DNA from 2 places in the Rhodococcus sp. NPDC056960 genome. Region 1 is predicted to be linked to the other one. Evidence: riboswitches for the same ligand, from Rfam matches in the RefSeq annotation. Region 1 holds a riboswitch; the other holds the start of a gene.

What was found. Region 1 has a riboswitch for S-adenosylmethionine ahead of ACFTWF_RS18600 (aminotransferase class V-fold PLP-dependent enzyme). Riboswitches for the same ligand answer to the same signal wherever they lie in the genome.
Region 2: linked by a shared signal. The riboswitch ahead of ACFTWF_RS09365 (bifunctional o-acetylhomoserine/o-acetylserine sulfhydrylase) and the one ahead of ACFTWF_RS18600 (aminotransferase class V-fold PLP-dependent enzyme) in region 1 are both predicted to bind S-adenosylmethionine.

What each region holds. Positions count from the first base shown of each region.
Region 1 is NZ_JBHURF010000011.1:29,871-33,060, reverse strand. Features, by position in the region: gene ACFTWF_RS18605 (putative leader peptide) at 1-38, opposite strand, end outside; gene ACFTWF_RS18600 (aminotransferase class V-fold PLP-dependent enzyme) at 67-1,362, opposite strand; SAM riboswitch class IV at 1,414-1,528, opposite strand; gene ACFTWF_RS18595 (purine-cytosine permease family protein) at 2,258-3,190, shown strand, end outside.
Region 2 is NZ_JBHURF010000005.1:55,883-59,072, forward strand. Features, by position in the region: gene ACFTWF_RS09360 (NADP-dependent isocitrate dehydrogenase) at 1-788, opposite strand, end outside; SAM riboswitch class IV at 1,063-1,183, shown strand; gene ACFTWF_RS09365 (bifunctional o-acetylhomoserine/o-acetylserine sulfhydrylase) at 1,300-2,583, shown strand; gene ACFTWF_RS09370 (homoserine O-acetyltransferase) at 2,580-3,190, shown strand, end outside.

The sequences.
Region 1 (3,190 bases):
CACAGATCGACATGCCGACGGCACCAGTGAGCAATCATTGTGCTCCCAGCCTGCGATGCCATGGGGTCATACTAGCGCGTCCCGCGAAAACCGGGTCTCCGGCACCGGATTCCACTGTCCGCTCTCCTTGGCGTAGTCCCAGTTCCGACGACCGGCGACCAGGGTGCGCACGGCCTCGACCAGCCGATCCACGTCTGCCGAGCAACTGCCGAGCCCGACACTCACCCGGACGGCGCCGCCGGGCCGCCCGAGGCGTCCCAGCAGCGGATGCGCGCAGAAGCGGCCGTCGCGCACTCCGATGCCGTGCTCGGCGGACAGGTAGGCGGCGATCTCCCCCGGCTCGAAGCCGTCGATCGTGAACGTCACGATTCCGACCGTGTCGGGGGCGTCCGACCACAGCCGCAGGAACTCCAGTCCGTCGACGCAGCCCAGTCCGTCGTGGAGCCGGGCGGTGAGCGCGGCCTCGTGTTCGGCCACGGTGCCGAAGTCCAGCGCGGACAGCGCGTCGCACGCGGCAGCGAGGGCCGCGGCACCGAGCACGTTGGGGGTGCCTGCCTCGTGCCGGGCAGGGGCGGGCGCCCACTGGGTGGATTCGACGGTCACGTTGCGCACCGCTCCGCCGCCCGCGAGGTAGGGGTCGGCGGCGTCGAGCCAGTCCCGGCGGCCCACCAGCACACCCGCGCCGAACGGGGCGTACAGCTTGTGCCCGGAGAACGCGAGATAGTCGACACCGCATTCCGCGAGGTCGATGCGGCGGTGCGGCGCGAGTTGCGCGGCGTCGACGAGAATCCTTGCACCGCAACGATGTGCAACCTCGGCGAGCGCCGCGATCGGCAGCACTTCACCGGTGACGTTGGAAGCGCCCGTCACCGCGAGCAGGGCGGTGGGCTTCGAGCACAGTTCCGCGACGAGCAGCCGGACGGTCTCGGTCAGTGTGTCCGCAGCCCGCACGACGCGAGAGCCCTTCCACGGCAACAGATTCGCGTGGTGTTCGATGTCGAGGACCACGGTGCTGCCGGGAACGCATCCGGCGAGCAGATTCAGCGAGTCGGTCGTGTTGCGGGTGAACACCACCACCTGGTCGTCGGTCGCACCGACGAACCGGGCAACGGAGTCGCGGGACTTCTCGTAGCAGTCGGTCGAGATCCGCGACGCGTAGCCGGCGCCGCGGTGCACGCTCGAATAGGTGGGCAGCAGCGCCGCGATGCGGTCGGTGACCTGCGCCAGGGCAGGGGCGCTGGCGGCGTAGTCGAAGTTGACGTAGGTGCAGTCGCCCCCCTGCACCAGCGGAACCCGCAGGTCGGAGCCCGAAACCTGGGCCAGCGGGGCAACACACACGTCGGCGGTCAATACAGCAGTCATCACGACATCCCTCGTAGTCAGGGACTCGTCGCAGGGTCGGTGCCCTCTCAGAGTCCGCGCTTGCCGGGTTCGGTGTGAACCTCAGCCTGGTCGTCACCCGGAGCACCCCGCCGCGGTGGAGGGTTGCCGACCAGCTAGCCGGGGCTTGACGCTGGTACTCGTGACCTGTTTCGAAGATTGCAGGATCGGCGCGCAGTTGTCAACCCGAAAGCCGGGAGGGCCCGGGGCCGCAGAGGTGAACTCGCGTCGGCGAGGCGTCACCCCGAGGAGCGGGGCCAGCCGATTCGCAATCGGGTTGAGGTCCAGATTGTTCGGGTCCGCCTTCGGTTTCGAATCCCACGGCTGGACGGCGGAGGGGTCGCTGCTGCGGAGCCGATCCGCGAGCACGTCCAGGTCGGCGCCGAAATCCTCGATCGCCGAACACTGTTCGGACCGCGTCGCCAGTACCGTCCGGCTGTCGTGCACCAAAGCCACTGCCCGGTAGAGTAATTCGGCACCGGACTCCGACAGCCCAGACAGCGCGACCGCGAGCGGCCGGAGGTCCTGCCCCCTGCCGTCGAACGCTGCGCCGAGTTCCGTCACGACGTTGTGCGGCGCACCGCCCACCCTCCGTGCCAGATGAACCGGGCGCCCTCCCGGCTGCGGCGAGCCGGGACCGGTTCGCGGAACGACGGTTGACGTCGGCGGCAGACACGGGCACTCCGATGACGAAGAAATACATGAGATGAATGGTCACACTCATATCCAGCCCGAACTCGTCAGCTGCGCAAACTCCGCACCGTCGCCGATGTCGCACGCCATTCGCCGGTCTTGACTGAATTTTCAGTTTGGAATATCTTCGATACCCATCAGGACGTGATGACGGTCACCTCCGCCACCGAAAGTGAGGTCCGCAGTGTCCACGAATCTCGACCCGACGACGCCCCTCGACGACACCGCCCCCTCCCCACCGGAGGACCGTTTCGGACACGTCGAGACGATCGGCGTGGAGTACATCCCCGAATCGGAACGCGATTCGCGACCGCTCAACATGCTCGCCGTGTTCTTCGGCGGCAATCTGGCGTTCTCGGTGATCGTGTTCGGCTGGCTCCCCATCACATTCGGTCTCGGTTTCGGCAGCGCGGTCGCGGCCAGCGCGGTCGGCATCGGGCTCGGCACCCTCCTCATCGCCCCGCTGTCGCTCCTGGGCCCGCGCACCGGCACGAACAACACCGTGTCCAGTGGCGCGCACTTCGGAGTCAGCGGGCGGATGATCGGCTCCGGCCTCACCCTGCTGTTCGCCCTCGCCTACGCGGCGATCGCCGTGTGGACCTCGGGTGACGCGCTGATCGCCGCCGCGCACCGGCTGCTCGGCACCCCGATCGACAACGGCATGCTCGCGCTCGGCTACGGCATCATCGCCGCCGAAATCGTCGCCGTCGCGCTGTTCGGCCACGGCACGGTGGTCGCGCTCCAGAAGTTCGTGCTGCCCGTCGTCGCCGCGCTCCTGCTCCTCGGCGTGTTCGCCTTCGGTGGGCACTTCCACGGCGCGGGCGGGGGCGGCGACTATCTGCTCGGCGGATTCTGGCCCACCTGGATCCTGGCCGTGGTGCTGGCCGTCGGCGGCCCGCTGTCGTATGCCCCCACCCTGGGCGATTACAGCAGGCGGATCTCCCGCGTCCGGTTCTCCGACCGTTCCATTGTCGCGGCGACCATGGCCGGCATCTTCTTCGGACTGTTCCTCACCGCGGCGTTCGGGTCGTTCACCGCCTCGACGTTCACCACCCTCAGCGACTCCTACGTCGCCGACCTCGTCGCGGAGGCGCCCGGCTGGTACGTGCTGCCGATC
Region 2 (3,190 bases), on a different contig from region 1:
CCCTCCCACTTGAGCGCCGACGCGACCATGTCGTCGATGAGGCGGTGCTCGTAGGTGAGGCCCGCCGCGTCGAACTCCGGCTTGAATTCGGTCTCGTAGACGTGCTGGAAGATGTCCTTGAACGCGCCGTCGTACGCCTTGAGGATGGTGTTCTTCGTCGACAGGTACACCGGGTAGTTCTGCTGCAGGCCGTAGTTGAGCGAGGCGCGCGCGAAGTCCTCGATGGACTTGGTGAAGTTGTACTGACCCTGGACGACGCCGCCGCCCTCGGGGAAGTTCACCAGTTCGTGCTCGATCGGCTCGCTGCCGTCCTCGGGCGTGTAGGTGATCATCACCTTGCCGGGACCGGGGACCTTGAAGTCGGTGGCGCGGTACTGGTCACCGAAGGCGTGACGGCCGATGATGATCGGCTTGGTCCAGCCCGGAACCAATCGCGGAACGTTGGAGATGATGATCGGCGCGCGGAAGATCGTGCCACCGAGGATGTTGCGGATCGTGCCGTTGGGCGACCGCCACATCTTCTTGAGGCCGAACTCCTCGACGCGCGCCTCGTCCGGGGTGATGGTCGCGCACTTGACGCCGACGCCGTGCTTCTTGATCGCGTTGGCGGCGTCGACGGTCACCTGGTCGTCGGTCTCGTCCCGGTACTCGATGCCGAGGTCGTAGTACTCCAGATTCACATCCAGGTAAGGATGGATCAGCTTGTCTTTGATGAACTGCCAGATGATGCGTGTCATCTCGTCGCCGTCGAGTTCGACGACGGTGCCCTCAACCTTGATCTTGGACATGGGTGCTTCGCGTCCTCCTAGGAAGATTCCCTGGTTACACGGTTGCGGGCGCACTTCCTGAGTGGGTCCGCGAACGGTTCGCTTATCAAACGTAGACGGTCACAGCGGCCCCTGGGAGACCGCGCTTTAACAAGACAAGCGTACTGCTATGCGCCGGGCCCGCAACCCACGGGGCGCCGGAAGCCACCCCTACCGACGGGTAACTTTTGCCTGCTCGTGGCCCTGATCGGTGCCGTTTCCGGTCGTTCGACCCCAGCCGCTAAGATTCACCACAGGTCATGAGTGCCAGCAACGAGCCCCGGCTAGCTGGCCGGCAACCCTCCACCGCGGTGGGGTGCCCCGGGTGATGACCTGGTTCCCTGATTCATACAACAGTCGGGTGACAAGCGCGGGTCCGACATCGGAGGTTCATGATGTGTTGTTGTTGTCGTAGATAGACCCCAGACAAGCCCTGCGCGCGAACGGACAGCTCGTCGTCCGCGCCTCGTCAGACCACTGGAGTAGACAGCACATGACCGAGAACTGGTCGTTCGAGACCAAGCAGATCCACGCCGGGCAGACGTCCGACGCGACCACCAAGGCGCGGGCGCTGCCGATCTACCAGACCACCTCGTACACGTTCGACAGCACCGATCACGCTGCCGCGCTGTTCGGTCTGGCCGAACCGGGCAACATCTACACCCGCATCATGAACCCCACGCAGGACGCGGTCGAGCAGCGCATCGCGGCCCTCGAAGGCGGCGTCGCCGCGCTTCTGCTCGCGTCGGGTCAGGCCGCCGAGACGTTCGCGATCCTGAACCTCGCCGAGGCCGGCGACCACATCGTCTCCAGCCCGCGGCTCTACGGCGGCACGTACAACCTCTTCCACTACTCGCTGCCCAAGCTCGGCATCGAGGTCTCGTTCGTCGACGACCCCGACGACCTCGAGCAGTGGCGCGCCGCCGTCCGCCCCAACACGAAGGCGTTCTACGGCGAGACCATCTCCAACCCGCGCAACGACGTCCTCGACCTGCCCGGCATCTCCGGGGTCGCGCATCAGCACGGCATCCCGCTGATCGTCGACAACACGGTGGCCACCCCCTACCTGATCCGACCCCTCGAGCACGGCGCGGACATCGTGGTGCACTCCGCCACCAAGTACCTCGGCGGGCACGGCACCGCGATCGCCGGGGTCATCGTCGACGGCGGCACGTTCGACTGGACCCAGGGCCGCCACAGCAACTTCACCACGCCCGACCCGAGCTACCACGGTGTCGTCTTCTCCGAACTCGGACCGCCCGCGTTCGCCCTCAAGGCACGCGTGCAGCTGCTGCGCGACCTCGGCTCGGCGGTCTCCCCGTTCAACGCGTTCCTCATCGCGCAGGGCCTCGAGACCCTCAGCCTGCGCATGGAACGCCACGTGTCGAACGCGACCGCGGTCGCCGAGTACCTCGACGCCCGGCCGGATGTCGTATCCGTCGGATACGCCGGGCTCACGTCCTCGCCCTGGCACGAGCGGGCGAAGCAGATCGCCCCGAGAGGCGCGGGCGCCATCGTGACGTTCGAGCTCGCCGGCGGCATCGACGCGGGCAAGAAGTTCGTCAACGCGCTCACCCTGCACAGCCACGTCGCGAACATCGGCGACGTCCGGTCACTGGTGATCCACCCGGCGTCCACCACGCACTCCCAGCTGACCCCCGAGGAGCAGGCCGCGAGCGGCGTCACTCCCGGACTGGTCCGGCTGGCTGTCGGCATCGAAGGGATCGACGACATCATCGCCGATATCGAGACCGGACTTACGGCGGCGGCATCTTGACAGTGAGCGCAATACAGAACCTGCCCGTGGCGGACGGACGTCTCGGCACCCTGGACATCGGCCCCCTCGAACTCGAGAGCGGAGAGGTCCTCCCCTCGGTGACGCTCGCCGTGCAGCGGTGGGGTGAGCTGTCCCCGAACCGGGACAACGTGGTGCTCGTCGAGCACGCCCTCACCGGTGACTCCCACGTCACCGGACCCGTCACCGACGAGCACCCCTCCCCCGGCTGGTGGACGGGAATGGTCGGGCCCGGCGCGCCGATCGACACCGACGAGTGGTGTGTCGTCGCCACCAACGTCCTGGGTGGCTGCCGCGGCACCACCGGTCCCGGTTCGATCGCCGAGGACGGTCGCCCGTGGGGCAGCCGCTTCCCGGAGATCTCCATCCGCGACCAGATCGCCGCCGAGAAGAAGTTCACCGACCTGCTGGGCATCGAGAAGCTGGCGTCCGTCGTCGGTGGTTCGATGGGCGGAATGCGCGCACTCGAGTGGGCCGTGACCTACCCGGACCGGATCGCGTCCGCGCTCGTCCTCGCCGTCGGCGCCCGCGCGACCGCCGACCAGATCGGCACGCAGACCACCCAGATCGAGGCCATCACCAGCGACCC